DNA from 4 places in the Methylophaga marina genome. Region 2 is predicted to be linked to each of the others. Evidence: riboswitches for the same ligand, from Rfam matches in the RefSeq annotation. Region 2 holds a riboswitch; each other region holds the start of a gene.
What was found. Region 2 has a riboswitch for cyclic di-GMP ahead of QUE24_RS01660 (hypothetical protein). Riboswitches for the same ligand answer to the same signal wherever they lie in the genome.
Positions count from the first base shown of each region.

Region 1 (8,041 bases), 680 kb from region 2:
TATTTACGCGTTTACTCACCTTCTGCAGAGGTACGTGGGCACGGTCCCGGACAAGAAGTTCTGCAAACAGGTAAAGAAAATGTTGGTCTCGATAAAATCGAACCCGTAGGTCACTATGCGCTAAAGTTGTTTTTTGATGATGGTCATGACAGTGGTTTGTATACATGGGATTATTTATACGAACTTGCCATGCATCAAGAATCCCTTTGGCAAGACTATCTTAACCGGCTCGAAAAAGCCGGTTACCAGCGCCAATAACAATAGGTCACGTTATGGAAGTTAAAGAGACAACGCATTTCGGTTACAAAGAAGTGCCCACTGCCGAAAAAGCCAAGCATGTAGCTGAGGTTTTTCACTCCGTTGCCGGTAAATATGATCTTATGAACGACTTGATGTCGCTTGGCATTCATCGTTTCTGGAAACGATTTACCATTCTCAACAGTGGTGTACGGCGCGGAGCTACAGTTCTAGATATCGCAGGCGGAACAGGTGACTTGACGCGAAAATTTTCCAAGCTTGTTGGTGACACAGGTAAAGTAGTGTTAGCTGATATCAATGCCTCAATGCTCAATGTTGGTCGTGACCGTCTAACAGATGACGGTATTGTCGGTAATATCGAGTATGTTCAAGCCAATGCAGAAGCTCTACCCTTTCCTGACAATAGTTTTAACTGTATTACCATCGCTTTTGGCTTGCGTAATGTCACGGATAAAGACAAAGCCTTAGCTTCAATGTATCGGGTTCTCAAACCCGGCGGTCAACTGATGGTCTTGGAGTTTTCTAAACCTGCTGAATGGATGGCCCCCGTTTACGACGCCTATTCCTTCAAGATATTGCCACAACTAGGAAAAGTATTTACTGGTGATGAAGACAGCTACCGCTATTTGGCTGAATCTATTCGTATGCACCCAGACCAAGAGACCTTGAAACAGATGATGGAAAATGTGGGATTTGAACGTTGCGAATATCACAATATGACTGCTGGCATCGTTTCACTCCATCGTGGTTACAAGTTCTAACCCCATGACTACACTATTGCGTCCTATCGAGTTTGCCATCAATCAGGGGTTAAAACAGGATCCTGAAACGTGTGAGCGCCTTGAGGCTTTCGAAAATCGCGTCATCGTTATCCATGTTGAAGACTGGCAGCAATATCTGCATGTCTCCTTCCATCAATCTACTGTCAAATTGTCACATAACGATGAAGAGAACGCTGACTTATTAATCACTGCGAAAGCCTTGAGTTTATTAAAACTCGCCAAGCAGCCTGAGCATTTATTTTCTAATGAAATCCATATTCACGGTAATGTTCAGTTCGCTAAACAATTACAAGACGTACTGGATGGTTTCGATTTTGATTGGGAACAACAAATAGCCAACATAACTGGTGACGTTATCGCCCAACCGCTTAGTTATACGATTAAACACAGTTTCTCATGGCTGAATGCAACTCAACGTTCATTATCTATGTCACTTTCCGAGTACCTTCGTGAAGAAGCGCACATATTACCGGACAAGATTCAAATTGATGACTTTATGAATGATGTGGACAGGTTAACTGCGGATATCGATCGACTTGAAGCACGAATAAACAGGTTGGAAACAGAGTATTGACATTGTCCCTTGACCGCAGTCATAACCATGTAAGGAGCCATTAATGAAGGCTAATCAGTTATCCAGGCTGATTCAAATTAATCACGTCCTGGCAAAACATCGCCTGGACGAAGTGATCAAAGCAATCCATTTATTGCGTCCGCTTCGGTATTTCAGTTTTTTATCGCCACACCGCTGGCGCAATAAACAATCGACACTGCCTCGAGGCGAAAGATTAAGACTGGCATTACAGGACTTAGGACCTATCTTTGTAAAGTTTGGACAGGTGTTATCAACGCGTCGCGATCTCTTGCCGCCTGACATAGCCAATTCATTAGCTAAACTTCAAGACCAAGTAGCACCTTTTCCCGCTGAGCAAGCAAAACAACTGATTGATAAAGCCTATGAAGCAGAATCCATTGAGACATTGTTTGCTCATATTGAACCAGAACCATTAGCTTCTGCCTCCATTGCACAAGTACACGCAGCTACATTAAAAAGTGGTGAGCAAGTCGTTATAAAACTGGTTCGTCCTGGCATAGAGCCCATTATCAAGCGTGATATTGCTTTGTTGTATACCTTGGCATCTTTTGCTGAACGATACTGGTCTGAGGGAAAACGATTACGGCCCAGAGAGATCGTAGCTGAGCTTGAGAAGAACCTTTTTGATGAACTCGATATGTTGCGCGAGGCCTCTTCAGCCTCTCAACTGCAACGCAATTTTGAAGGCACCACCTTACTATATGTCCCCAAGATATACTGGAAGCTGACCAAGCCTAATATCCTGGTTCAAGAACGTATTTATGGCACGCCTATTAGCGATACTGAAGGTTTAATCGCGAAAGGTGTGGATATGGCAAAACTGGCAGAAATGGGGGTCGAAATCTTTTTCACCCAAGTATTCAAGCATAGTTTTTTCCATGCGGACATGCATCCCGGTAATATCATGGTGGATAGTCATGATCCGGCAAATCCACGTTATGTTGCTGTTGATTTTGGCATCATGGGGACATTATCTCCAGATGATCAGCGTTATTTAGCTGAAAATTTCCTTGCCTTTTTTAATCATGACTATCGCCGGGTTGCCGAGTTACATGTGCAATCAGGCTGGGTGCCGGCTGAGACTCGACTTGATGAGTTTGAAGCAGCCATAAGAAGTGTTTGTGAACCCATATTCGCTCGTCCTTTAAAAGAAATTTCTTTCGGACAACTGCTGCTGAGACTTTTCCAAACAGCGCGTCGTTTTAATATGGAAGTGCAACCACAGTTGGTGCTGCTACAAAAAACCTTACTGAATATTGAAGGCTTGGGCCGTGACCTCTATCCCGATCTGGATCTATGGAAAACAGCCAAACCCATTTTAGAATCATGGATGAAGGAAAAAATGGGCTGGCAAGCAGCGTTAAGAACGCTAAAGCAAGAAGCTCCTCATTGGGCTGAAACCTTACCCGAGATGCCGCGTCTATTATATGACCTGACTAAGAGAGCCCAAGATGGTCAGCTGAACGTTAATTTAGCATCACATGATATTCAACAGCTGCGTAAAGAAATCAAAAAAGCCAGTTATCGTAGTGCTGCTGCTACCTCTGGCGCTGCATTTTTGGTAGGCGCTGCCGTTATCACCGGTCTCGATGGTTACTCGACAACTATGTTTGCAGGGTTACCAGTACTGAGCTGGGTATTTGGGCTATGGGGGCTCGGTCTTATTTATTTTAGTATTTCAAACAAAAGTTAATTGTTATGTTTAAGTGGATTGGCCTTATTCTAGGCTTTATATTACTCAGTACGATGAGTGTAGGATTACTCATTTTAGGAATTTTTGGCGCACTGATTGGCTTACTGTTTGGTGGTTTTGCTGACCGTATACGAGCGTATGGTCTGGGCGGTGCTAATCCATTTACAAGTCAAACCCGTCAAACAGTTTTTCTTGAAACTGTGTTTGTTTTGATGGGGAAACTAGCGAAGGCAGATGGTCGAATCAGCCAGATTGAAATCGATCACGTGGAAGCCTTTATCAAAAAAATGGGGATGTCGGGTGAGCATCGACAAGAAGCCATCCGCCAATTTAAGCGAGGCGCAGAACCCGACTTTGATATTACAGACACAATGAATCATTTCAAACAACATTGTGGTAATACGTTTAATTTAAAACAAGTCTTACTGGTTTACCTGATAGTCATGGCCTTAGCTGATGGTAAGCTTGATCCACAAGAAAAAGATATTCTGGAACAAGTCTCTGCTCAGCTAGGATATAACCGGGCCGAGTTTAACCGTATTCTGGATATGGTGATGAGCCAGGCAAGTTTCGCAAGAGGTCATCAGCAGCAATACTCTTCCGGTCCGCAGCGCTCTTATTCTGATGAATTGGCCGATGCTTATAAAGCGCTTGGGGTGACTGAAAAGAGTTCTAATCAAGAAATTAAACGTGCTTATCGAAAACTGATGAGCCAATATCATCCGGATAAACTCATGGGACAAGGCGTTCCAGAAGATATGATTGCCGTTGCGACAGAGCAAGCGAAAGAAATTCAGTTAGCATACGATTTAATAAAAAAACATCGAGAACAAAGTTAACAATTTCGTTTTATTTATTATTATCTGTTTGGTACTATTTTTTCTGGAAACACTTTAACCAAAGCCAAACTCGGTGTGAACCAAGGACGGAAAGTTACAGACCTTATGATACTAAGGTGGCTGTACTGCAATAATATCTAAGGAAAGAACACATGAAAAAAATAGTTTTTATCGCACTGGCTTTATTTACTGGTTTAACTAACGCTGCTATAGCTGCAACAAGCTTATCAACTAATGGTTCATGGCAAACAGCTAATGGCGACCTAAGTTCATTGCTCGGCCAGTCTGCACCAGCTACATGGTCTTACGATACAGACCTAGCATCAGCGACCCTCTACTCATCATATACTCTTCCAAGCACAGGCACAGTGAGTACATACGTATCATCAAATTACGTTCTCTCAGGTACAGCTGCCCCCACTTTGTTTGATGGCAGCCAGTTTGCTCTCAGTATATTAGATAATACTATTGCAAACCTTGATGCATTCAATACAGATATCGTTACATCAATGGTGAATAAAGGTCTCAATCCCGATATCACAGGTGATGCGATTCTATTTACAACTAGCACTCTTTTTCCGGTGTCTGAATTCACAGAAAGTTTTTCTCTGTCTGGCCTGATGATGTTTGATAAAGACTTTTTCACTGGCCCTATATCAACATTACCTTCTGCTGATATTCTGCTTGATAATGCATTATTCATTTATGCATCACTTTCACATGAAATTAACTTTGAAGAAACTGGCTTTGCTAGTTATATCCAAACGCCATCAGCAGTGCCTGTACCTGCTGCCTTATGGATGTTTGCTCCAGCGTTGTTAGGTTTTCTTGGTTTGCGTCGCAAGGTGAATACTCAGGCTTAAAAAATTTAAGCACATAAAAGAAAAAAGCCGTAGTGATAAATCTTTACGGCTTTTTTGCTTAACACCCTTAATATTTGAGCTTTTTTATATCAAAACAGCCCGACTATTGAGCCATTATCATCAATATCAATACGTTCAGCAGCTGGGTGCTTAGGTAATCCAGGCATAGTCATCACATCCCCACAAAGTACAACCAGAAAACCAGCACCGTTTGACAGACGAACATCACGAATTGTCAGCGTATGATTCTCAGCCGTGCCACGTAAGCTCGGGTCACCGCTAAAAGAATACGGTGTTTTTGCCATACAAACTGGAATATCCCCGTGCTGCTCGTTCAACATAGCGATCTTATCCATCACTTTTTTATCAGCAACGACTTCACCACTGCCATATAGACGTTTAGCAACCTGATTGATTTTGTCCCATAGCGGTAAACTATCAGGATATAACAGACGACAAGGCTCAGCAGGGCTATCCAGTATTTCGACAACACGTTCCGCCAGTGTTTCTGCACCGGCCCCACCTTGTGCCCAATGACGAGCAAGAATGGCTTCAGCCCCCATTTCTTTTACAGCCGTTGTAATTAGTTCTATTTCTGCATCGCTATCATTAACAAAGTGATTGATGGCAACAACACAGCGTAGACCAAACTCATTTTGTAAGTTGCTTAAATGCCGTTTTAAATTAGCCAGTCCCACCTGTAACGCATCCAGGTTTTCTTCGCCAAGCTCTTTCAGTTCCAGACCACCGTGATATTTCAAGGCTTTTACTGTGGCGACAACAACAGCCATATCTGGCTTAATCCCAGCTTTGCGACACTTAATATCAATAAATTTCTCAGCACCTAAATCCGCTCCAAAGCCCGCCTCAGTGACCACATAATCACTCAGCTTAAGTGCCATTTTGGTTGAGATAACCGAATTACAGCCATGCGCTATGTTCGCAAATGGACCACCATGAACAAAGGCTGGATTATTTTCTAAGGTCTGCACAAGATTGGGTTTTATCGCTTCTTTTAATAATGCAGCCATAGCGCCGTGGGCCATGATTTCTCGAGCATATCTTGGTGTCCCATCAACGGAATAGCCGATCAGGATATCTCCCAAGCGTTGCTTCAGCTCAGGTAAAGAATTAGCTAGGCAAAAGATAGCCATAACTTCTGAAGCAACAACGATATCAAAACGCTCTTCACGCAAATAACCATTGGCAGAACCGCCCATACCCACCACGATATCCCGCAATGCACGGTCATTCATATCCATGACTCGCTGCCAAACAATACGTCTGGCATCCAACTGTAAGGCATTTCCATGATGGATATGATTATCAATCATCGCTGATAATAAATTGTGGGCTGAAGCTATTGCATGCAGATCGCCCGTGAAGTGAAGATTGATATCCTCCATGGGTACTACCTGAGCATAACCACCACCGGCAGCCCCGCCTTTCAAACCAAAGCATGGCCCCATAGAAGGTTCGCGTACACAGACAATGGATTTCTTACCAATTCGGTTTAGCGCATCACTCAGGCCGATCGTGGTTGTCGTTTTTCCCTCACCAGCAGGAGTCGGGCTAATAGCAGTTACTAGGATTAACTTACCATCGGGCCGGTTTGCCAACTCATCCATGACATCTAATGATACTTTCGCTTTGAAATGTCCGTATGGGTCAATATGTTGAGAGGCAAGACCCAGCTTTTTCTCGGCGAGCTGGATGACTTCCTGCATGGCAGCCTGTTGGGCAATTTCAATATCAGACATGGTTTTCCTGAACGGCATTAAATTTAAGCCACATTATACGTGAGTTAACGACGAATCCCGAATAGCCCATTACTCCCCCATCGCGGCATCAAGTCATGCTCTATCTTGGCTTGGTCAAGTATTCTCGCGACAACAAAATCGACCACTTCAGCTAAGGATGTTGGATTAAAATAAAATCCAGGATTGGGTGGCAAAATACAGACTCCCAGTTTAGCTAACTTCAACATATTTTCGAGATGAATCACAGAAAATGGCGCTTCTCTTGGAACCACGATCAATTTCCGATCTTCTTTAAGCATGACGTCGGCAGCACGGTTGATTAAATTATCACTCTGACCACAAGCAATTGCTGATAACGTTCCCATGGTACATGGGCACACAATCATGGCGGGCACGCGATGTGAACCACTTGCCAGTGGTGATGACCATTGTTGTTCACCATAAACCTGCAATTGTTCAGGAACACAGTCGAATTCCTGACTCAGCTTTTCCTGCACATCCGATGCTCTTGCAGGCAACTTCCAATTGAGTTCATCAGCGAGCACAATTCTACCAGCGGTAGAAATCATTAAATGTACCGTGAGCCCTTGCTTGAGTAATACCTGCAATAAACGCTTCGCGTAAGGCGCGCCAGAAGCACCGGTAATGGCTAATGCAATTTGTTGCTGATCCAACATTCTTAAGCTATCGCCTCTAAAATTCGCTGATGAATACCGCCAAAACCACCATTACTCATTACTAAAATCTCATCACCCGCTTGTGCTTCCTGGCTGATCGTCTTCACAATAGCATCGATCGAGTCAAAGACACTAACATGTTCGCCCAGTGTTTCAGTCACGTTTTTTAATGACCATTTCAAGTCGCTATCTTGTAACAACAATACTCTATCTGCCTGAATAAGTGACTGAGCCAGAGTATCTTGGTGAATTCCCATCTTCATCGTATTTGAACGAGGTTCCAATACAGCTACCAGACGACGGTTACCTATTTTGGCTCTCAGCCCAGCAATTGTTGTTGCTATCGCTGTCGGATGATGGGCAAAATCATCATAAACACGAATATTATTGATTTCACCTTTTAACTCTAAACGACGCTTCACACCAGCAAACACGGATAAAGCCTCACAGGCATGCTCAACCGTGACACCAACATGATGGGCAGCAGCAATAGCGGCAAGCGCATTATTCACATTGTGTTGGCCGAGCATATCCCAACTGACTCGGGCTGTAGACTCACCATATCTGACTTCAA
Region 1 covers NZ_AP027741.1:1,011,966-1,020,006, forward strand. Annotated here, with positions in the region: gene QUE24_RS05230 (gamma-butyrobetaine hydroxylase family protein) at 1-258, shown strand, start outside; gene ubiE (bifunctional demethylmenaquinone methyltransferase/2-methoxy-6-polyprenyl-1,4-benzoquinol methylase UbiE) at 273-1,019, shown strand; gene QUE24_RS05240 (ubiquinone biosynthesis accessory factor UbiJ) at 1,024-1,614, shown strand; gene ubiB (ubiquinone biosynthesis regulatory protein kinase UbiB) at 1,658-3,328, shown strand; gene djlA (co-chaperone DjlA) at 3,334-4,167, shown strand; cyclic di-GMP riboswitch class I at 4,221-4,300, shown strand; gene QUE24_RS05255 (hypothetical protein) at 4,320-5,030, shown strand; gene QUE24_RS05260 (formate--tetrahydrofolate ligase) at 5,120-6,790, opposite strand; gene QUE24_RS05265 (UbiX family flavin prenyltransferase) at 6,835-7,467, opposite strand; partial or broken gene mpl (UDP-N-acetylmuramate:L-alanyl-gamma-D-glutamyl-meso-diaminopimelate ligase) at 7,470-8,041, opposite strand, start outside.
Region 1: it holds a riboswitch for cyclic di-GMP, as region 2 does, so the genes downstream of both, QUE24_RS05255 (hypothetical protein) here and QUE24_RS01660 (hypothetical protein) in region 2, are expected to answer to the same signal.

Region 2 (8,041 bases):
TATTAGTGAATATGGCGCATTACGATGCGTTGACCCAGCTAGCAAATCGTACATTACTCTCAGATCGGTTGGAGCAGGCTCTTTCCGTTGCTAAACGCAACGAGAAAATTTTGGCGGTGTGTTTCCTCGATTTAGATGGCTTTAAACCGGTTAATGATGAGTTTGGTCATGAAACGGGCGATAAGCTTTTAGTTGCTGTGGCAGAAAGGCTAAGGCAAGTGGCGCGCTCTGGTGATACTGCTGCCAGGATGGGCGGTGATGAATTTGTCGTACTCATCAGCAATATCAATAGTATTGATGAGCTTGACCCCATCTTGACCAGGTTGAGCCAGAAAATAGCAGAACCCATCAAACTTAATCGCCGAAAACATCATGTGACGGCCAGTATTGGTGTCGCGATTTACCCTATTGATAATGTCGATGGCGACACACTGATCCGCCATGCCGATTTGGCTATGTATGAAGCCAAACAAGCGGGTCGAGATGGCTACCATATATTTGATGCCAAGCTCGATCAGCAAATGCACGAATACCATACACAATTGGAGCGCTTGCACCTGGCTTTAATTGGCGAAGAATTCCGCCTCTATTATCAGCCCAAAGTCGATCTTCGACATGGTCGAGTGATCGGGGTAGAAGCACTGATACGTTGGCAACACCCTGAAAAAGGTTTATTAGGTGCCATGGAGTTTTTGCCTATCGTCGAAGGGCATGAGTTCAGCGTTGAAATGGGTGATTGGGTATTAAAAACGGCGTTAAAACAGCTGCATGCGTGGCAAGAGCAAGGGCTCAATATTCAGGTCAGTATTAATGTGTCTGCCAAGCAAATTCAACACACTGATTTTCTGAAGAAGCTGGAAGCATCACTGAATCAGTATGAAAGCATATCCCCCGAGTCGATTGATCTGGAGATATTGGAAACATCGGCATTGGAAACCGTGCAGACATCTCAGGTCGTGGCCGCTGCGAGTAATTATCTCGGCGTGCCGTTTGCATTAGATGACTTTGGAACTGGCTACTCTTCATTGACTTACCTAAGAAAGTTACCGGTGAAGACATTAAAAATCGATCAGAGCTTTGTTCGAGATATGCTGAGAAATGATGAAGATATGGCTATCGTTAAAGGCATTATTGAACTCGCACAGGTCTTTAAACGTGACATCATTGCTGAAGGTGTGGAATCAACGGAGCATTTTCAGTACCTGCTGGATATGGGGTGTGACATGGCCCAAGGCTACGCTATCGCTAAACCTATGCCTGCAGAAGAAGTGTACGACTGGATAAAAAATTATGAAAAAGCTCAGCAAGGTAAAAGTGAATAATGGCAAATATTCTTCTCGATAAAACACATAAACAACTGATTCAATCAGCCATTGGTTTGGGCAATTGGTTATTAAATTTTGATGTGTTATCTGCAGATGATAAACAAGCAGTGATAGCTATACAGGATGTTCTGAAAAAATTACCGAAAATCAATGATGGCACGCTAGCGATGTTGGGTGTGAGTATTGAAACGGGTGATGAAGAACAAGGATTGGTTCGAGGATGGGATGTTAGCGTGGAGTACTTTGCTGATGATCCTGAACAACAGGGTGGACTAGAACTATTCAGCTCTTATCTACCGATACCTGAGACAACAGATAAAGACATTTTGGCCTTAAAGAAACAACATGAGGTGTATTTTCATTGGCCAATAGGAGATGTGTGTAACCTGGTGAAACAGGAACAGGCAGAGCAGTGGATGAAAGAGGTAAGCCAACCGCAAGCCTTGCTTAAGGCGGGAAGTCGATTAAGAGCGGAACTGGTCTATAAAGATTTTTATTCTGAGATTGAGTTGCCAGTCTGAGATAACAGGCAAAAAAAAGCCTGAGAAAATCAGGCTTTTACGTTTAGGTTGTTACCTTGAGTGGCAGTAGGTGCGGGTAGTGCCGAATCGATAAGTTTGAGTGCATTGGCACCATCGAGTTTGGCTTTGTTGTTACTCATTTGAGCACTCTTCACCATAAGATAGTCATCAATACTGATCTTTGGGCTGCCTTGTGTTGGTGAAATACTCATTTCTTACCTCCTACTTTTTGTGCCATCTTACATGACCTTCGTCATTTCCAACGATAAATAGTTCACATAATTATGTACCGGCACGAGCTTGTAAAACTATAGCTTTCATTATGTTGCCGTGATACTGCATGAGTTAATCAACATCATTTACCATAAAAAAAGGGAGCCGAAGCTCCCTAATTGAACGACTGTATGAGATACCTTAGGCAGTGGCTAAACTTTTTTGCGTAGGCTTAAGAAACCTAATAATGCTGGTGCAAATAAAAATAAAGCGGCTGGCAGTGGGACGGCTGAAACAGACACGTCATACTTAACAGCACCTGAAGTGGCATCAACAATACTTAATACGTAATCAACACCTGTTAGTAAAACAGCAGTAAAACTGAAGTCTTCAGTGATGGCATATGAGACAGTGCTGCCGACAGCACCAAACACTAATGTTGCTGCTGTGATAGCAGGGTTGAAAGACCACTCAATGACAACAGGTGTATCTACATCAGTAGAAAGAGTGAATGCTGAATTCCAATCACCCGCTTTTGAAACAGTACCGCCAGCAAGCACAACAGCGTTGTCTGATAAATCAACGCTTTGACTAGCACCGGCTGAACCGGCTGCACTGAGTGACAACGTTGCGGCATTCACACTGATTGAGAAAAATAAAGCTACGACAAATAGCATCGCTTTTTTCATAAAAATTCCCTTATGTTTAGATTGAAAAAACAAGCAATGCAACCCAGCCATCTTCACTTGGAAGACCTGTGGCTTTCCGACCCCGCCTCACGACGAGTTTGGCTTTGATTTACAACTGATGAAAAAAATCCAACACAGTAAGGACCCGCTAAATGGTGAATTGTTCATCCAGCTATAGTGTAGATAAGCACTGTTACAGGAAAATGTCAGAATCGAAAACAGATGAATATAAAAATCATTAGCTAACTTGATGATACGGCGGGCATATTTCCCGTTCTCAACTGGTGTATAGTCAGATGAATAATAAAAAAATAAAAACACATCTGAGAAGGAGAGAGCAATATGGCAAGCGTATTAAAAACGACGCATCATGGTGGCTGTCCACATGATTGTCCTGATACCTGTTCCATGGTGTATGAGGTTGAAAATGGTCAACTGACCTCAGTTAAAGGCAATAAAGAACATCCAATGACGCGAGGTGGTTTGTGCGTCAAACTCAAAGATTATGAAAAGCGTCACTATCATCAGGATCGTTTGCTTCATCCGATGCGACGTACCGGACCCAAGGGAAGTGGGCAGTTTGAACGCATTAGTTGGGATGAAGCACTTGATGAGATCACCAGCCGCTGGAAAGCCATTATTGACGAGTATGGTCCTCATGCCATTTTGCCTTATAGCTATCTGGGTAATCAGGGGCTGGTGCATGGCTTAAATGGTGGCGATGCTTTTTTAACAAAATGGGCGCAACCGTTTGTGAGCGGACTTTTTGCGGCGAAGGTTCTTGTACAGCCTGGTTGCTGACAGTGGGGCCAACAGCTGGGGTCGACCCTGAGAGTTTTATCCATTCTAAATACATCATCCTTTGGGGATGTAATTCGGTGAGTACCAATGTCCACCATTGGCACATTGTAAAAGATGCCCAGAAGCAGGGCGCCAAAGTCGTCGTTATCGATCCCTATAAATCCAAAACAGCGAAAGAAGCGGATTGGCACATTGCGCCTAAACCCGGCACTGATGGTGCTTTAGCCATGGCCATAATGCATGTGATTATTGAAGAAGGACTTCAGGATCATGACTATATCGACAACTACACAGTGGGGTTTGAGGCCTTATCTGAAAGAGCCAAAACCAGAACACCAGAATGGGCTGCCTCGATAACGGGTGTGGCTGCGGAAGATATTCGTCAGTTGGCGCGCGAGTTTGCCTCTACCCAACCAGCAGCTATTCGCTTGGGTGTGGCTGTAGAACGTAACTATGGTGGTGGTCAAGCAATTCGTGCCATCACCTGTTTACCTGCATTAACCGGCGCGTGGCGTCATGTTGGTGGTGGTGCATTACAGTTTCCTGTCTGGGAGCATCCTTATAAGTTTGATGTTATTTCGCGTCCGGATCTGATTCCGGAAGGCACGCCGGTCGTGAATGCAATACAACTGGGTCGGGCACTAACAGGAGAATTGGGGCTCGATACACCGATTAAATCGATGATGTGCTGGAATGCCAATCCCGTCACGCAAGCCGCCGAAACTGACAAGATTGTTGAAGGTTTGATGCGAGAAGATCTCTTTGTTGTTTCGGCTGAGCACTTCCTTTCTGATACCGCATCTTATGCTGATATCGTGCTACCTGCCTCTATGGGCGCAGAGATGGAAGATATGGTGCTGTCATGGGGCCACTTATATCTAACCTATAATGAAAAGTGTGTGGACTCGCCGGGTGAAGCGATACCAAATAATGAGATTTTCAGACGCTTGGCAGCCAGAATGGGCTATCAAGAAGATAACTTTAGCTGGTCGGATAGTGAGTGTCTTGAGAACTATGTTGATTGGGACTCTCCGGCATGTGAAGGCATTGATTTAGCTTATTTACGCCAACATGGCTTTGCTAAATTAAAAGTAGGTACCAAAGATGATCGTGCCCCACATCGCCATGGGAATTTCCCAACACCGAGTGGAAAGTGTGAACTGGAAGTGAAAGGGGCTACCAACTTTGTGGCTGGTCCGTTCCGGCAGATGTATGAAGGCTTCCAGCCTGGTGAGTCATTAGATAGCTTGCCAGATTATATGCCATCAAGAGAGACGCACGAGAGCAATCCGGCATTAGCTGAAAAGTACCCATTGAATATCATTTCGCCCAAAAGCCACGGCTTTCTGAATTCTTGTTACGCCAATATGGACAACAAAATAAAAGGCCAAGGTGAACAGTTTGTCATGATAAGTCCAGTGGATGCCGACCTCCGAAATATTCAAAGTGGTGATGTGGTATCCGTATTTAATGACCGGGGTAAATTTGAAGCACTTGCTCAAATTACAGATGATGTCAGTCCCGGTATCGTCGTGGCGACACTTGGATATTGGCGACAGTTGAACAAAGGCACGGTGAACTGTGTCAGTTCAGCTGAGTTTGTGGATATGGGCCATGCCCCAACATTTACTGACAATTTGGTTGAAGTCAGATTGAGTTAATCTCGACAGCGTGCAAAAAAAGCCCGCTTTCGCGGGCTTTTTTTATGTTGATGTTTAAGCGGTTTCTTTGTTACCGAAAGGTCTGATGCCCATCAGAATAAGCAAAGACAACATCACGATTACCAGCTGGGCTGACAATCCCTCCCATGTTGAATAAATACCAAGCCAGGACAAGGCAAAATCAACGGGTAATGAAGAAATGCTGATCAAATCAGCTTCCTGTAGGGCGGCCACCGCCTTACCTATTAATACAAATGATAAAGCCAGCATCAGATAGGTACTGAAAGTGAAGAATGTTCTGATAGGTAAGCGTAATGAGTATTTAACAAACACCCAGAATAACAGGCCTAAAATCACTACAGCCGTAACAAAACCTGTGGCGATAGACATGGATTGTGATGCCGCCGATTGGGTAAGTAGTGCTTGATAAAAGAGGACTGTTTCGAACACTTCACGATACACCGCAATGAACGACAGGCCTGCTAATCCCCACAGCGTGCCTTTACTCAAGTGTCGATGAACGTGTTGATTAATATAAGCCTGCCAAGCCGCCGCGTTTGTTTTACTATGCATCCAGAAACCGACATAGAATAGAATCACAGCGGCCATCAAGGCGCCCACACCTTCCATGATTTCACGGCTTGCACCACTGATGCTAATCAGATTTTGGGCTGCCCACCACGTGGCGACACCCGCAATCAGGGCAAAAACCCAGCCAGCATGCACATATTTCACCGCGTCACGACGCTCCGTTTTGACTAGAACAGTGACCAGTGCCAACACAACCAGCATAGCTTCCAGGCCTTCACGCAATAAAATCACTAAACTGGCGGTAAACAATGTCGAGTCCGATAAGGTATCGGCAGACAACAAATCTTGTGCCTGACTAAGCTGATGATTGGTTTGTTCAAGCAGTGCGGTAATGTCGTCTTGTTTTTCAGACTGAGCCGTTAATTGTCTGAATGCCATCATTGATTTTTCGATGTCTTTGCGTAGCTGTGGATCGTAGGCATCCAAGGCATTTTCAGCGAGCTCAAAGCCATCAAGGTAGGCACTGACAGCTAGCGCTTGTGCCGCTTTATAGTCCCCTGATAGATAACTTGTATGTGCCGCTTTCAGTTGTTGTTTGGCCATGGCAAGTGGATCATTTGATGCAAATAACGGCTCAGGATGTGAGCGAAGCTGAGCTACTGTGTCATCGTCAAGCGTGGGGTATTTATTGAGTAATGTCTGGGGACTATTACTGACAAAATCCTGAATAGTCATGGCAGTGGGGACTGTTGCCATACCAGTGTGATCCTGAAAGGCCAAGCTACCTGCATAAAAGGCCAGTGACCAACGCTGTTTCTCATCAAGGTGAGACAGCGCCACCATAGCCGTGCCCTCAATACCATTGGTGATGGCATCATACAAACCGATAACTGAACGGTTCATGGCACGATCTTTATCAGTGAAGTTTGTCGGTGTGGGGTCCAAAGAGGCGGCTAATGTGCCATCTCCCTGACCCATTGCACCATGACAGGCACTGCAGTTTTGCTGATAAAGCTGTTTTACTTGTTGAATGGGCAGTAATTCGCTGGGCAAAGAGACGTCCGGTGAGAGCTTAATCAAGATATTCCGAAGATCCACTGTGATGGCATGAATGACATCAGGGTTTTGTTTGTTAGTAACGGCTTGTTGTAATTTAAGTGCCGCTTCAAGCGCGTGTTGGCCGTTCTCGAGTTGTCGGGTTTTTTCCACTGCAAGCGCAGAAAATTCTGTCATCTCGCTGTACTCAGCTTCGTTGATCACCTCACCATTGGCCACAGCAGCACTATAATCTGCTCCGACATACTCAGCTATCTGCATGAGTTGTCGCGTTTCACTCTGTGCATCGTTTGCATGTGCGGCATGAATAAATGACAACATCATCATCAAACTGATAATGAGACCTGTGGTTATACGACGGTCAAATCTAAACACGTTTTTATTGGCTCCAGCGAGGGTGGTTGTATCAATCATTTATCTTGAGTGCAGTTCTAAATGAGAATCGTACGCAGTATAAACCTTAGTGCTGATTAGCGAGTAAATGATTTTTTTAGATACAGGTCTCTCGGAGAAGTTCTCGACCCAGCTAACTTTTAGATGATTAACCGCTGAAGGCTGTATTTTTAGGAGTTTATGTTATTGGGTGAGAGTGATAATCTTGCAGTTTGTGACGATTTGATGACAAAACAATGACGAATGTAATTCAACTGGAATCTCTTGATAAAGCCCCCGTACAAACGGTTCCATTTCCCTATTTCAAGGTAGAACAATCTATTTATCCTGAGCAGGTGCAAGCCATCATCAAGAGCTTTCCTGATATCTCAGATGGCGGTAGCTACAATATCGATGATGTTGATTTACAAGAACCTTTTAAATCGTTAATTACCTCTATTGATACCCCGGAATTTCGGCGAATCATTTGTGAAAAATTTGATGTGCAGGTCATGGATTTGCCGATGATGATTACCCTCAGAGGGTATTCCAGACAAAAAGATGGACGCATCCATACCGATTCTAAAACCAAAGTAGCTACCATCCTTATCTACCTTAACGAAGCTTGGCAAGCCGATACAGGTAAACTGAGAATCTTACGAAATGGTCACGATATGAATGACTATGTGGATGAAGTCACGCCTGGCCCTGGCAGTCTTGTCGCTTTCAAAGTGACCGATAATTGCTGGCATGGCTATCCGGCCTTTGATGGCAAGCGTCAGTCCATACAGATTAACTTCCTGACTAGTGCAGCCGCTGGAAATAAACATCGCTTCTTTCATCGTTTAAGTGCCAAGCTTAAACGACTCATT
Region 2 covers NZ_AP027741.1:332,250-340,290, reverse strand. Annotated here, with positions in the region: gene QUE24_RS01675 (EAL domain-containing protein) at 1-1,322, shown strand, start outside; gene QUE24_RS01670 (hypothetical protein) at 1,322-1,846, shown strand; gene QUE24_RS01665 (hypothetical protein) at 1,876-2,058, opposite strand; gene QUE24_RS01660 (hypothetical protein) at 2,272-2,748, opposite strand; cyclic di-GMP riboswitch class I at 2,783-2,861, opposite strand; gene QUE24_RS01655 (molybdopterin-dependent oxidoreductase) at 3,091-3,549, shown strand; gene QUE24_RS01650 (molybdopterin-containing oxidoreductase family protein) at 3,627-5,210, shown strand; gene QUE24_RS01645 (cytochrome c/FTR1 family iron permease) at 5,265-7,211, opposite strand; gene QUE24_RS01640 (2OG-Fe(II) oxygenase) at 7,427-8,041, shown strand, end outside.

Region 3 (8,041 bases), 940 kb from region 2:
GCATGCCAGACGCAGCGAGTATGAAATCATCGGGACTAAAGGCGGTATTAAATGTCATACCGTTTGGCAACCGGAAACGGAAGAGGCCACAATTAGCTGGTGGAATGATGAGGAAGAACAAACCGTCTCTATTCCAAAGGCCAATCATTTCAATCTGGAAATAGAGCATTTCTCTGAGTGCATACTGCAAAATAAGGCTCCCAAGCTCACGATGACAGATGCAAGAAATAATTGTGCTGCTATTTGTGCTGCTCTGGCTTCAGTCCGACAATCAAAAAAAGTTGATATTGATTGAAAGTCAGCAACACTGATAGTCATAATTGATACAAACAAACGGATCTTTAAGTAGAAAAGCCGAAATGTGCACCCTTTAATTTGAGAACTATCAATGTTAGGGTAGAAGCAACAACAAACTAGTTGTTGTTGGTACCCGTTAGTAAGGTATTTATTTACATTCATAGCGGGTATGTTCGGCTCAACACGTTCGTGATGGGCTGTTATAGCCAAACTCGTCGTGAGGCGAGGACGGAAAGCTACAGATCTTGATGAAGAGCGAGATGGCTGGGCTGCATTGCTTTGTAACAAATCAAGGAGTATTTGATATGAAACAAGCGATGCTATTTGCAATTGCTTTATTTACCACAGTGTCAGCCCATGCTGCGACACTCACCATCAATCCAACAGGTTCAACTAATGCCACACAGACCACATCAGTAGACACTGGAAGTACAGTGTTAGGTAGTGGAACCGTCACTAACGGTGACGAGCCATGGAGTTCAACTTACGATGTGACCACAACAGAAGATACCTCAACCATTATTGAGTGGTCATTTAATCCTGTAGCCGCACTGACAGAAGCCACTATTTCTTTTGATAATGGGGTTGATCCGGTTCAGTTGTTTGATATTTCAGGTGATTTCAGATTTACAGGTTTGATTTACGCAGGCACAGTTGCCTCTGTTAACCTGCTTAATGGTAACAGAAACACCTTTAAATATGACGTATCACTGCAATCAGTTTCTGAAGTGCCTGTTCCTGCAGCATTTTTTCTTTTAGCCCCAGCCCTGTTAGGGTTCCTTGGTCTACGTAGAAAAAACGTGCTTTAGCTCGGGAAATTTAAATTTTCTGAGACACTTCAATTATCTGACAAGATATTGAGTATTGTGAAAAAGCCGTGGTAAAGAACCACGGCTTTTTTATTGCTGGATATTATTTCGCTTTACGGCGCAGGCCGATAAAGCCTAACAGAGCAGGAGCAAACATTAATAATGCACCAGGAACAGGAACTGCAGATGGTACATCAACTTCTTCAATTCCAGCATAAAGCACACTTTGCTGGCTGTAGTTATAAAAACCGAAAGCCCCATTACTGAATGCACCAGTAATACTTAACTCTTTTATACCATTGACAAAGACTTCAACTAAAGAGGATGTAAAGGTAATATCAAAGTCATATGTTGTATTATCCAGCCAACCTGTATCGCCCAAGTTAGTTGCACGGGCTAATTCGGTCACATTTTTGCTTGGATCATGAGACCAAGCACCAGAGTTATCACCCAATACGTCCCTGACCTGTGAGATGGCCAGTCCTTTTTGACCAGCACCGTAATAGGTCTGATCTCCTTGTTTCCAGTCGATGAGTAAATAATCAGCAGATGAGTTGGTTAGATCGTTATTGTTATAACCTAAGACAAACCCGATATAATCATCGTCAGCAGTCGTCTTTACTGTTATCTGACCTGATAATGCCGTGCCCTGGCTATTTTTATTGTTGTGAAAGACGGTTGGAGTACCGTTGATTCCTTGTTGAACAGCATTATTACCCGACTGTAATACCCAGTTACCGTTACCATTTGCCTTCCATGAAGACAAATCAACGGGCTGAGGTGCAGCCATAGCTGTTGTGGATATTGCTCCAAGAATGAAGCCACCCAAGAGAAGGTTTTGTAACGTTTTTTTCATGCCATTTTCCTTATTCGCAAAGTGAAAATGCAACTCAGCCATCTCATTTTTATTAGTAGAATTGAGACCTGTAGCTTTCCGTGCTTGGCTCACACCAAGGTTGGCTTTGAAATTGAGCGCTGGGTTTTACCAGCAAGGAAATTCTAACCCAACCAGACGCGATAGAAAATAACGTGTTTTGTATTTTCTTTACAAAAGTTAACTTTTGTAAAGTGACATGCGTTCGCTGCTATCTAGCGATAACGCAATGAAGCTGATAGTGCAACTCCATATTCCCGGTGTATAGAAAGTCTCATTGTTAATTCTTGCAATAATTCACAACCAGTTCACAGTTTTTTTGTGATCATTATCACGCGATCAAGCAAATGCTGTGCGTTACATCCCAGATTTAACTAACTGGTGTGGTTCTGAAATTCAGTGATTTGTACCATCGATTCATCTGAAATAGTTCAGATGGTCACATCATTAGTTATTTGTGATGTGTTTTTTATAAAGCCAAACTCGTCGTGAGGCGGGGTCGGAAAGCCACGGATCTCTAATGTAATTGGAGATGGCCGGGTTGCATTGCTTCATAGATTAAATAGGAATTTATTATGAAAAAAGCGATGCTATTTGCTGTAGCTCTTTTGTTTTCGGTTGGTGTTAATGCCGCTACGTTAAATTTGACTGGAATTGGTTCATCAGGTGCTTCTCAAAGCGTTGATGTAAACAACAACAGTACAGTTTTAGCAGGTGGTACTGTAGGTGAATCAAGCAGTTGGTCTTCAGGCTTCGATTTAACCTCAGACACTGATACTGCAGTAAAGGTTGAATGGTCATTTAACCCATTTACTGCTCTTGATAGTGCAGTACTTGTATTCAGTGAAATCACAGGTCCATCAGGTGGTTACACTGGTAGTACACAGTACTTCAACATCACTGGCGACTTTAGCTTTACAGCATTTTTAACTGCTGGTGTGTACTACGCTGTTGATATTATCGACGCTACATCTAGTATTTTGAAATATGATGTATCAGTATCTGCAGTACCTGTACCAGCTGCATTATTTTTATTCGCACCAGCCTTATTAGGATTATTGGGCATGCGTAGAAAAACTGCAGTAGCAGCATAAAACTTGAAATCAAAAATCAAGTTAACAATTGTTAGTTAGATTGAAAGGGGAACTTCGGTTCCCCTTTTTTATGTTTAATAAAGATGCTCTTTTCTAAAACAAATCCATTTGCTTTGATGGTTTGTGAAATAAGTCGGTTCGTAGAACCAATGAAGATTGGTTTTTGGGGTATTTCTTGACCGCGACGTTGAATCGTTTTTTGATCATATCTGCATAGAACCCCTGACCTTCAAGTCTAAAACCAAATCGTGGGTCATTGGTTTTGCCATTCCTGGAGTCTTTAATGCGATTCATGACATGTTCAGCCTTATCTGGATAATGACTGTGTAACCAATCATTGAAGAGGGGGCTGACTTCTCTTGGTAATCTCACAAAAATATAGTCAATATTGCTAGCGCCTGCTTTTGCAGAAGCATCAATAATCGCTTCTAACTCTGTATCTGTAAGAACAGGAATGACAGGGGCAATCAGAACAGAAACAGGGATGCCATTACCCTTTAATGTGCTAATCGTTTGCAGGCGTCTTTGTGGACTGCTGGCTCTTGGCTCAAGTTTTCTGGCAAGTGTTTTATCCAAGGTCGTGATAGACAATTGCACATGTACCAGTTGTTTTTCTGCAAGTTGTTTAAGTATGTCGATATCACGTTCTATCATAGATGACTTTGTGACAATATTAACTGGATGGCTAAATTCGAGCATCACCTTGAATATCTGTCGTGTGATTTTATGATCACGTTCTATTGGCTGATAAGGATCAGTGTTAGCGCCAAGAGATAGTATTGAGCACTGGTAATTCTTTGCCATTAACTCATGCCGAAGTAAGTCAGCAGCGTTGGGTTTTACCGTGAGTTTTGTTTCAAAATCCAGGCCTGGAGACAATCCCAGATAAGCGTGGGTAGGTCTGGCGTAACAATAAATGCAGCCATGCTCACAGCCACGGTAAGGGTTAATCGTTTGCTGAAATGGTAGATCAGGTGATTGGTTTCGACTGATAATTTTACGAGGTGTTTCTTCACTTACCTCTGTCGAAAGAGGACTGACTTCACTATGAAACCAGCCATCATCAACCTCAGTGCGTTGAAACTCATTAAAACGACCATCGATGTTATTTACTGAGCCACGGCCCTTGTGTCGTTTATTGTGTTCTGACATTAATCAGATAAGTAATACTCTATGGTAGAAACAACGCGTACCTTTTTTATTTGTGGATTATTGTTGTCGCGTGAACTGATGCTGAATTGGCCTTGGCGCGCCTTACGAATTTTACCCAAGGTGCTGTCTGAGTCTTGAGCAAATTTTTCTGCCACTTCTCGGGCTTTACGTGTCGCTTCTTCAATCATCTGAGGCTTAATTGAATTAAGACGTGTAAATAAATACTCTGGTTGAGCCGCGTAATTATTGCCAGTTAACACAATGCCTTGCTTGCCAAGTTCAGAGAGTTGCCCCATCACTTCTCTGACGGTGTCAATGGCCTCTGAATATACAGTGACGGTCTGTACAGCCGTATATCGAAATTCAGCACGTTGATTGCCACCATATTGCTGTGCAGATTTGTCGGTGATGGCTGGCGCGCTGATGGTGACATCATCACGTTTTATACCTTGTTGGGTCAGAAACGAAATAATGGTGTTGGTATTGCTATCAACATCATTGTATAAGCCTTGTAAATTATTACTTGCCAGAGTGAACTGGATTGGCCAGATGACGATATCTGCAGTGAACTCTTGTTCAGCTAGCCCTTTTACTGTAACTGTTCGTTCGTATTCTTTATATTCGATTGCAGCATTAGATAGAAACCAACCCAGGGTACTAAGACCGAGAAATAAAGCGACACCAAGAATCAGACTACTGCTTTTATTGACCGATGACATAAGTCACTCCTATAGCAAACGCATGAATGTCCCAGCAGTGTAAAACAATTGTTGATTATGATCGACGAGAAAAATGCTCTTTTGAAAACGCGATGCGTTGTTCAAGCGTCATTTTCTTCACATTGGTTAAAGATTCAATTTTCTTGAGTCGTGGCAGTAAACCCACACCATTAGCCACTTGTATACTCAAACCGGGACGGGCGTTTAGTTCAAGTAGCATAGGGCCTTTTTTCTATCCAAAACGATATCAGTACCTAAATAACCCAAGCCCGACATTTCATAACAGGATGCAGCCAGGTGCAGTAATTGATCCCAATGTGGCACCTGAAGATCAAGCAGGTTTCTACCTGTGTCAGGATGCAGCATAACGGGGCGGTCAAATTGAACAGCACGCACCGCACTACCATTACCAATATCCAAACCCACACCGACAGCACCCTGATGAAGGTTCGCCTTACCGTTAGAATCAGATGTGGATAAGCGCATCATGGCCATCACAGGAAAGCCTTTGAAGACAATCACCCGTGTGTCAGGCACACCTTCGAATGTATATCCATTAAAGCAATCATCGAACTGAATCAGCGCTTCAATGATGGCGACATCAGTTCGACCACCCAGCGAAAATAGTCCCGCCAGGATATTAGAGACATGACGCTCAAGGTCGGCGAGCTTAAGAATTTGCCCATTTGCTTTGTGGTATCCGAAATCATCTGACCCCGTCACCACCAAAATACCTTTACCTCCTGAACCATGTGCCGGTTTAATACAAAAACCTGCAGTATTTTTAATAATATCGAGCAGATCATCGACCTGGTGTTGTTCTGTGATAGTGCCTATGAGGTCCGGCGCATTAACTCCCGCTTCCAGAACGATTTCTTTTGTTTGTAATTTATCATCAACAAGCGGGTAGAGACGTCTTGGGTTGTAACGGCTTATGTAAGCAATATTTCGTTCGTTCATACCAAGCACACCAATCTTGGCTAGCTTGTTTGGGTGAACGTACCGAGACTTGACCTCTTTCAGCCAATTCAGCACATTCAGGCTCATAGGTGATCCTCGGTTAAAGGTTTAAAGCGTTTTAATTCGAGCAAGCGATAACCGGTGTAATTACCTGCCATCAATACCAGTCCCATTAAAATCAGCTGGATGCCGAGGAAATTGAAGGTCAAATGACGAATTAATTCGTTATTCATTGCTAAGTAGGCTAGTACAGCTACTAACAAAGAGCCTCCACCTTGAATAACTACCTGATGTGGACCTTCTTCTTCCCATAAAACTGACATCCGTTCAATGGTCCATGCCAGAATGATCATCGGGAAGAACGTCACTTTCATACCTTCTGTTAAGCCAAGCTTATAGGCAAGAATGGAGAATATCGCAATGATACCTATCACCATGATGATAACCGCGGATATTCGGGCGACGAGCAGCAGGTTGAGATAGGAAAGATAAGAGCGAATCAACAAGCCTGTACCCACGATCAGTAAGAAACCGACTAAGCCCGTTACAAGACTTGTTTGAATAAAGGCCAAGGCAATCAAAACCGGCATAAACGTACCGGATGTCTTTAAGCCCACCAGAATTCGCATTAAGACAACCACTAAAACACCAACAGGTATTAATAAAATACCTTTAAACAGTGCTTGTTCCTCAAGTGGTAGGGTATAGAGTGAAAAATTTATCAAAGCTTCATCAGCAAACTTCTGATTCAAGGCGACACCAAACGGGAGCTCTTGCTGAATCATAGAGAAAGTGACGTGTGAATTGGTTCCGCCAATCAGTTCAAGAACGGGTCCTGAATGATATTCCCAGAGTAAGACATTTTCAGGCCTGCCTTGCTCACCTGTTTCCGGGTTGAACAATTGATAGTCACTGTCATCAAATACCTGAATATAGGTGACTAACTCTTGTCTGCGACGACCGTCTTCAAGAAATAGTGCATGTACTTGGCGAGCAGGTACACCAGCTTGTTGCAGTAATTGAACAATCCACTGCGTTTGCGGTTTCAACTGAGCTAAGAGTTCAGCGTTTTGTGATTGATTTTTAAACTCCTGAATCAATTCTCTAGCAAGAGTGTATGGCGTGGAGGAACGCTCTTGTGCTCGATCAAGGAGTTGATTAGCGGATGTCGCGTAAGGCTCTTTTTCTATGCTGACTTTTAACGCCGGTGGCTGGCTGGGTTCTGGCGGAACAGCGTAAGGGTCTAACAACATATCCACTTTGTAATAGAGGGCTTGTTCGCCTGTAGCTTGCCGGATTGACCATTCGGCGCGCTGACCGCCGTTTTCACGTTTAGTGTAAGACAAGCCATAGCCGGGGCTGGCAGTTTGTTGGCTTAGTTGCGTAAAGCCGGGTTGTGTTCCAGGTATGGCAAGTGATGCCAGCACTTCTTTATCTTGAGCATCAAACTCAACCTTGGCTTCGATAGACCAGGTTTGACGCTGCTCTCCCGGAAGCCAGGGAATATCAAAGGTGTAATGTCTATGTAAGGTTAATCCCAGGCCTGTGACAATCAGTAAGCCCACTATCAGATAAAATGCTTTACGAGATGTCATGGCCTGATTTCCTTATTTTTTCTTACTTTTACTGACTGAAGGTGCTTGCGGCTGGTTTTTAACAATTTCAGGTTTGGGTTGATTATTGTCTTTTGCCACATCTACCACAGCTACATCACGTAAGAACTCACGTCCCAACAGGATAGGGTAGGTCATATGGGTGCGGTCATTTAATGTAAATTCAGCTACTTCGGTCATCTTACCCAAGCGTACAGTTAGTGAGGCTACTGGACGTTTGTCGAGTGTATCTGTCGAGGCCTGACGGATTTTGACGTAACGCACTAAGGGAGCTTCAATTTCAAAGCTATCGTCACCATCATCTGGTGCTAAACGGAAACGTACCCAGTTCTTGCCATCTTTCTCAAAGGGAGTGATATCCAGCGCACTGATAGATGATGTGGTAGCGCCGGTATCGACACGAGCCTCGTAAACACGATTGATAGCCTCAATCCACAGCCATTCTGTTTTACCGACTACTAGTTTATTACCGATATTGTTTGTATTTACCGCAGCAGGTTTGGGGCAAAGTGGGGGAGCAGCA
Region 3 covers NZ_AP027741.1:2,495,861-2,503,901, forward strand. Annotated here, with positions in the region: gene QUE24_RS12735 (Gfo/Idh/MocA family protein) at 1-295, shown strand, start outside; cyclic di-GMP riboswitch class I at 493-574, shown strand; gene QUE24_RS12740 (hypothetical protein) at 603-1,106, shown strand; gene QUE24_RS12745 (PEP-CTERM sorting domain-containing protein) at 1,210-1,962, opposite strand; cyclic di-GMP riboswitch class I at 1,988-2,077, opposite strand; cyclic di-GMP riboswitch class I at 2,447-2,529, shown strand; gene QUE24_RS12750 (hypothetical protein) at 2,556-3,074, shown strand; gene QUE24_RS12755 (PA0069 family radical SAM protein) at 3,168-4,226, opposite strand; gene QUE24_RS12760 (SIMPL domain-containing protein) at 4,226-4,945, opposite strand; partial or broken gene QUE24_RS12765 (alpha-L-glutamate ligase-like protein) at 5,001-5,992, opposite strand; gene QUE24_RS12770 (inactive transglutaminase family protein) at 5,989-7,500, opposite strand; gene QUE24_RS12775 (ATP-dependent zinc protease family protein) at 7,513-8,041, opposite strand, start outside.
Region 3: it holds a riboswitch for cyclic di-GMP, as region 2 does, so the genes downstream of both, QUE24_RS12745 (PEP-CTERM sorting domain-containing protein) here and QUE24_RS01660 (hypothetical protein) in region 2, are expected to answer to the same signal.

Region 4 (8,041 bases), 200 kb from region 2:
CTTTGGGAAGATGCGGCTGCCAGCGGCCAATTTCTTCTCCATCATCGCTCTTCGGTGGTCAGAAGGGCTTAAACCGAGTCTTGACGGCACTCCAGATCAGGGGGATATTTTCGCATAGGCGGTTGGACTTCCTATTCTTGAAGCGGCGATCCGGGCTGATCAAGGCCGTGGCCACTGCGGACATCAAAAAAACAACCCGTGTGAACTGAGAGGTCAATTCCGGATGTCGCCAGGAGGCAGTTTCTGATTTCGCTTGACACTTATTCGGCGTTGTGCATCCAATATCTTGGAGGCCTAATGCGCAACGAACAGCGGTAGTTGACTTCCGAGTAACTTGACTTAAGTTACTGTTTTTATGTGGTTGCGCCCCGCGCATTGGGGAGCTAATGAATAGATCAATACAATTGGAGAACTGCTATGAAGATCAAGAGCATACTTACTGGAATGGCGTCATATTCGCTTTTTTGTCATCAGCAGCACATGCGGCGGATGATTTCTGGGAGCACACGCGGTTAGGTTACACAATTTATTTTTCTGGAGGTTATGCAACCACTCCATTTAACCCGCCGTCTTCTGTCCCCAGAAGGGACGCTGAAATTACAGACGTTTCCTGGGATTGGAATACCATTCCTAACGGCCATACGTCTGAAGAAGTCGAATTGTGTTACCGAAAACAATACTCATCCTCTGATTTTCTTTGTATCGATATATCAGCTGCGCAAAATGACAATTCAGATGCATTTGACGGGTTTAACGCCCGTGGCACTTTCCATTTACGATTTACTTTAGTCGGAGGAGCGTATTCAACTATCCGTACAGCGGATACAGTAAGAGTGGATTACAGCTACTGATGTAATACAATATGACAGATTACCCCCTTTGTCATAAGGAGGAAATGCAGCATGAATATCATCACTGGATTTATTAACAGCTCAGCCCAAAGCGCATTGCAGTCGGATACCTCCGTTGCTAATTCCAAGGATATAACGAATTCAGAGAATACAAGCAGCTCCGGCTCTCGGATCAGCAATACTACTAATCCAGCCCTGCAGATTAGCGCCCGAGGTCATTCTATAAGCCTATTGGTGCAAGGCGCGAACGAGTTTTTACGCCAAGAACTTGGGCCCAGTTACCTTCCCATAGCAAGAGGCCAAGCGTTGCTTGACCAAGCCGTTAGCATGGTAACAGCCAATACCGAAATTGATATAGATGGCCAAGCGTTGAGAAATGCCTTGCAGCAAGAACACAACATTCGTGAAACGATACCAAGACCTAACCCTTCATCTGATAGTGGAAATGTCTTTGATTTTTTATCGGAAAGCGACAGAGAAGCGTTGGAAGCTGCGTATGATTATGCTGTAGAGAACAACCTCGATGCTGATGATGTTGAACTGGCAGCCGGGTTACTTGCCAGTGACCGACGACGCCAAGCCGCTATTGCTTCAGGTACAATCTATTTAGTGCATGAGCCAAGTGAGAATGCAGGCAAGTTTATTCCCCAATCATCAGCTAACTTACCCAATACAGACACTAGCAATCCGCGCCAGTCACTGATTGATCGATTGACATCCGGCGACCTATTCAGTAAAAATCCGTTTCTCAACCAGGCGTTATTCATCGAAGCGGCGTTTCGCACCCTGCAATTAAAGAATTAAAGGGGTCTGGTTGAAATTATTTTTCCAGGCAAAGAATCAACACACGATCAATCGCCTAACGATGGCATTCAGCCGCGCGCGCGAATAGCGCGCCGGCTGATGCTGGCGTTAGGCCAGAAGCCCAACGTTCATATCTGACGATCAAAAGTCGTCACTTTACAAGAAGGGTTTGAGTTATAGCGACAACCATGTTTTTGAAGAAACGGTAAAATGTCAGGGCGGGAAAGAAAAAATGGATATTGAGTTTGGCCGCTCTTCATTCTATGACGAGGATAGTATTTATCTGAATGTCGATGGCAAATCTGTGATTATGGATCGTGCTACAGCCAAGAAATTTGTGGAAACCGTTCTGGGTGTTGGCCACTATTTCGGTTTTGTCGATTAATCATCGGCGCAAAACCGGTAATTGAGCCTAACAATCACAGTCACGGCGACGTCTACTACATTGCGGCTTCGCCTCCATTTCGCAGCCGCGCGTGCTGTTGGCGTTAATGGTCTATGGAAACGATAGAAATCAAGTCATGTGATGACGCCACAACCCTCTCCTTGAGGATCGTTGGTGGCAACGAGGAGGGCTCAAACTTTGTTGCCTCTGTTACTGGCGCTCCATTTATAGGTGAAGTCAATACAACAACCTATTTTGTCGGCCCGCCAAGTCTTCTGTTTCGGGATATGGCAGACAACTGGCGAGGCTGGAAAGGGGAGAAGATATGGGGAGCTTTGGACGGAGAGTTCATGCTCACGGCAACGGCTATGCATGTTCAAGGTGTCAGCAAACTTGATTTCTTTCTATAGATTTCTCACTCACACACTTCATCAATTTACTAAATGAAACTCATCACTGAGTTCTTAGTCAGTACCCCTCTAAACATTAATTTCCCACGGAGGAGGAGAACCTATGGAGTATGTTGGCCCCGTCAGCTCTGCTGTTATGGCCATTATCTGGCTTGTCTATTTACAGTTAATTCTTAGTCAATATCGCCGTAATAATCGGCCCTATCTTCTTTTTCACCATGCTCAAAATGAGAACCCCGATGCGCTGTGTATGTTGGTGAATATGGGGGAGCGGCCTGTTCATGTGGTGTGTGTACAAGCCGTGATAAAAATGACGTCCGGGGAGGAGCATAAGCTTGCTGTGACCGAGTTTGAGCGCATTAATGTTACGGAGCAAAATGTGCAGCAAACCTTGCGTCAAGGGCCGTTGCTAAATGGTAGTTATCTGATTTTAGGAACATTTCGAGACATTATTGAAAAGACTCAAAATGAAATAGGTTTAAACGCTTCACTGGAAGACGTTGAATGTCTCGAGTTAAGAGCCGCAGTAATTCATGCGCCAAGTAAACACCCTGTTGGGGCGAAACGCGCATTTGTGTTGAAGCACAATACAGGCACTTGCGTTTATCCAAAAGACATCAATACTAGGCAGATGGTAAAACGAAAAGACAAACAAGAAGTCGCGCAGTGGATAGAGTCTGAGCTACATCCACGTGAGAATAATGAATAGTAATAGTGATAAGCGCGACTGTTTTGAGTTGGGTGCCAGCGTTGATTCAGTTTCTGTTTGCTGTGGTGGCGATGCACTTTATTGCCAAGTGGATGCAAGAAGCGATCTTTATTGAGAACCTAGCTTATGGTGGGGAAAAGTCAGGGCTACTCACTCTCTGGTTTGGTCATTTTTCACTTTAGCTTGTTACGTTATTTTCGCGCTGAGTTTGATTTATCTACTTGATACATAGTTGTATTCCTAACCAGCTTTGCCTGTTCAGATTGATGTGAGTGGGGAAGTCTTAATGCTAGAAATCGCCAAAACCCACTTTTATATAGGCCTTCTAGTACCAATGTACAATTGATTGAGCTATAAAAGCGATTTACCCTGTAGCTGTAGTAAATTAATTTCTTAATAAAGCCAACCTTGGTGTGAGCCAAGCACGGAAAGCTTCAGGTCTTTATAAGTAGTGAATAAAGATGGCTGGGTTGCAGAATAACAAAGGCTTATGTAATGAAGTTATTTAGCAAAAACTTATTAATCGCACTCGGGTTGTTAATTATGGCGCCGTTGACTGCTAACGCAGCAACTGTCCATCTTGATGCAAAAACAAACACTTCTTCGAATGCTGTTGAACTCAACCTGAAAGCAGGTACTTATTCAATAAGCCCATTTAAAGATGACACATACACAGCGTGGAATGCTTGGGGTAAAGTGCAAGGTTGTAGTGCTGATGGCACTGGTTGTTCAAAAGGCTGGGTCAACAACTACTCATTCACTACACCGTCTGGCACTACTCATATCATCACTAGCGATACTGGTAGATATGAGACAGCAGATTTAGCGCTGCTGAACGCACTTGGTGCAACATTTACACTGTTATCTGATGCCACAGTTCAGTTCTTCATCAATGATAGTAACTACGGTGACAACATCGGTGGTATGTCATTAAATGTATCTGCAGTGCCTATTCCTGCTGCAGCATTCTTGTTTGCGCCTGCATTATTAGGTTTCATGGGCTTACGTCGTAGAGCTCAAAAAACAGTCGCTTAATACCCAGACTGTTAAACCGATTAAAGCCGTAATGATTAAGTTCATTACGGCTTTTTTATTGCCTGAAAGAAACTTATGGCAAGATGATATGGCAAATGAACCTTTTTTTTGTGGCTGAGAGAAGAGTCTTTCGGCGTTTGAGTAAAGAGATTGTCATTTACCCATAGAGTTAAGTATATGAATATGGATCAAGCTGATACCGACTCAGCCTATGCAGAGGAAACATTAACCTTTGAGCAAACCAGCGAATTGCCGGGGAAGGTATTACTTGAGTTTGGCGCGCCATGGTGTGGTCATTGTCAGGCAGCAAGTGCAGCTATTAACGAAGTAGTTAATGAACATACGAAGCTACGTCATATCAAAATCTACGACGGCAAAGGCAAGCGATTGGGCCGTGGGTTTAAGGTTAAGCTATGGCCGACATTGATACTGCTAGACAATGGTCAAGAAGTGGGTCGTCTTGTGAGGCCATTACGTGCTGATGAGGTTCGTGAATTGATGTCGAAACTCAACTAAGCGGAGCCAGTTTTGCCCTTGTCCCGACTGATTTTCTCTGAGAATAGTTATGCATATAAACCATGTGTTGCGGTTTAAGGAGCCACTACACAGACTATCTGAAGATAAATAGCCTGGGTATCTCGGCGTTATTCGGAAAGGGCCGTGACGATTTGTTGTGTGTTGTATTGCATTAGTTTTATATAGGTTGCAGCCGGGCCATTTTCTTCAGATAACGACTCGGGATAGAGTCTGCCGCCTGGTTTGGCCCCGGTGGCATTAGCAATCTGCTTGACCAAACGGGTGTTATTAGAATTTTCAAGAAAATAACGTGTCACGCCAAGCTGTTTAATCTGGTCGATGAGTTTAGCAATGGTAGCAGCTGAGGCTTCTGTTTCTGTGGAAACGCCCTGAGGAGATAAGAATCTGACGCCATAGGCTTTTGTGTAATAACTAAATGCGTCATGGCTGGTTAAAATGTCACGTTTGTCAGTGGGCAGGCTTGTCAGCTTTGCGTGGATATTGGCATCCAGTGCCGTCAGTTTTTCCCTGTACGCTTGAGCAGCCTGTTGTATTTCATTTGTCAGATCTGGTCTGACTTCAATCAAGGCCGCTTCAATATTATTAACCCAAACCTGAACATTATCGACATCATTCCATACGTGTGGATCCGTTCTGAACTGGCCATAGCCGGCTGTTACAGAATAGGTCTCAATACCTTTTGAAACAGCAATCGGAGCTGTGCTGGTGCCGGCGGCTTTCGCTAAACGTTGAAACCAGTTCTCTAAACCCATGCCACTTAAAAAGATGACGTCTGCGGATTTGATTAACTTTACATCACCTGGGAGGGCTCGTAGCTGTGTGGGTCACCATTAGGTGGCACAATACTGGTCACTTTTACATGCTTGCCACCTACGTTTTTGACGACATCAGCCAAAATGCCAAAGCTGGTGACAGCATTGATAGTGTTAGCGGAAGCGGATTTGATGACAAAAGTTAGGCCGATAAGAATCAGATAGGTGAATAACGGTTTGTACATAGTGAACCTTTTGTTTTGATACTAGAGTTTGTAGCGATAGAACCACTGCTTTAACACCCCTTGTGGGGCAACGCACAGAGTGACAAGATAGATAAAACTGCTGGTCAAAATAATAGTTGGTCCGGACGCCGAACCTAAGTGGTAAGAAATTAGCAGACCGATAAAGCCAGATAAGGCACCACTCGATGCAGCAATGACCAGCATCATTGGTAGTGTTCTGACCCAAAGCTGAGAGATAGCAGCGGGTAACATCATGATACCTACAGCCATAAGCGTGCCCAATGTCTGAAAACCGGCGACCAAGTTCAACACAACCAGAAATAAAAATAAGAAATGATGAACAGGGCCATAACCACCTACGGCTTTTAAGAAGCCGGGATCAAAGCATTCAACTACCAGTGGCCGGTAGATAATGGCTAATACGATAAGACTCAAGCTAGTCACGCCGCCCACCAGATACAATGATTGCGCATCAATCGCCAATATAGTGCCGAAGAGCACGTGTAAGAGATCAATATTCGACCCACGCATTGAGACGATTAATACGCCCAATGCCAGTGAGGTCAGATAAAACGTAGCAAAGCTGGCATCTTCTTTTAATATGGTGGTGCGACTGACAAAGCCTGATAGTAATGCCACGCTAATACCGGCAACCAAACCGCCAATGCCCATGGCAATCAGTGATAAGCCTCCAGCAACCAAAAAGCCTATCGCTGCGCCAGGTAACACCGCATGACTCATGGCATCCCCGATTAGGCTCATTCGACGTAGCAATAACAGCACGCCGACGGGCCCGGCACTCAAACCCAGTGATACAGAGGCGATAAGCGCTCGTCGCATAAATCCGTAATCTGCAAAGGGTTCAATCAGTAATTGGTAACTGGACATGGTGTTTCAACCTGATTAAACAATGTCGGCTCAAGCTGACCAAACCAGGATTCAGACTGCTGCACTGCTTTTAATACATTGGCTGTGGTGAGCACTTCTTTGGTTGTACCCCAAGCAATAAGCTTTCTTGCCAGCAGTAAGACATTAGGAAAGTAGTCACGGATTTGTTTTAAGTCATGCAATACAGCAATGACAGTGCGACCTTCTGTATGCCAACGCATAACAAGGGCAATCAGATCTTTGGTTGTCTGCGCATCAATGGCAGTAAAGGGTTCATCTAACACAATCACGTCAGCATTTTGCAGTAGCAGTCGAGCAAAGAGGACACGTTGAAATTGTCCGGCAGACAGCATACTGATTGGTTGTCGTTCAAAGTCTTTCAAGCCGACAGTGACTAAAGCCTCCTTGGCCTTATGGGCTAAAGCCGTCGATATACCACCAAAAGGACCTGCCTGTTTCCATAAGCCTAGCAAGACGGTTTCATAAACCGTGATTGGAAATTGACGGTCAATATCCGCCGCCTGTGGTAAGTAACCGATGCTGCGAACCGGGATATTGTGTCGTTCAAGTGAGCCTTGAGAAGGGCTAAGTTCGCCCATAATCGTTTTTAATAACGTGGATTTGCCAGCACCATTAGGCCCAGTAATAGCTGTCAGACTGCCAGGAGAAAATTTGCCAGATATCTGCTGAATAACAGGCTGATTTTCATAAGCAACACTGACATTGTTCAGTGAGATGATGGGACTGCTCATGGGAGTGATACCGCCCAGAATATCGCTGACCACAGCGCGATATTAATAAGTAGAACGACAATCAGTCTCTGATAAGCCGGCGCACCCAAAATTGAGCCGTGAAAAAAGTGGTGCTTATTCATATATATTTAGTCATGCCTTTTTTGTTGGCTTATGCCAAGCAAACGAGATTGAATGTTGCATTACATCATTGAACGCGTAGATGCCGAGGCCGTGTTAATTAACCAGTTATTTAGCCAATCCAGATTAGCGGTAGCGATGGTCGTCTCATCTGACATCATCCCATCAAGGGTTTTGACATGCTCATGAAATGCGGCTAACTCAGTTTCTGAGACGGACTTTAATGTAGGGATTTCTGCCGTGATAGGGTTAACAGGCTTGTCATTGATGCGTAGCTCATAATGTAAATGCGGGCCAGTAGAGCGACCTGTATTACCTGAATAGGCAATGATTTGGCCACGAGAGATTTTTTGTCCTCTATGTACCAAAATTTGCTTAAGTGGAGATAACGAGTTGAATACGGGCCAAATTCTTTAATGACAAGATATTTACCGGCATAACGATGATTGGCGACGCGTTCTACTTGGCCATCACCAGTTGAGATAATGGGAGTACCGATTGGCATGGCAAAGTCTACGCCGTTATGTGGTGATATTTTGCCTGTGATCGGGTG
Region 4 covers NZ_AP027741.1:530,195-538,235, reverse strand. Annotated here, with positions in the region: gene QUE24_RS02675 (flagellar protein FlhE) at 387-851, shown strand; gene QUE24_RS02670 (hypothetical protein) at 1,086-1,655, shown strand; gene QUE24_RS02665 (hypothetical protein) at 1,825-2,040, shown strand; gene QUE24_RS02660 (DUF6228 family protein) at 2,154-2,450, shown strand; gene QUE24_RS02655 (hypothetical protein) at 2,554-3,159, shown strand; gene QUE24_RS02650 (hypothetical protein) at 3,165-3,341, shown strand; cyclic di-GMP riboswitch class I at 3,551-3,637, shown strand; gene QUE24_RS02645 (hypothetical protein) at 3,655-4,194, shown strand; gene QUE24_RS02640 (thioredoxin family protein) at 4,372-4,710, shown strand; partial or broken gene QUE24_RS02635 (metal ABC transporter solute-binding protein, Zn/Mn family) at 4,839-5,728, opposite strand; gene QUE24_RS02630 (metal ABC transporter permease) at 5,750-6,616, opposite strand; gene QUE24_RS02625 (metal ABC transporter ATP-binding protein) at 6,595-7,368, opposite strand; partial or broken gene QUE24_RS02620 (peptidoglycan DD-metalloendopeptidase family protein) at 7,551-8,041, opposite strand, start outside.
Region 4: it holds a riboswitch for cyclic di-GMP, as region 2 does, so the genes downstream of both, QUE24_RS02645 (hypothetical protein) here and QUE24_RS01660 (hypothetical protein) in region 2, are expected to answer to the same signal.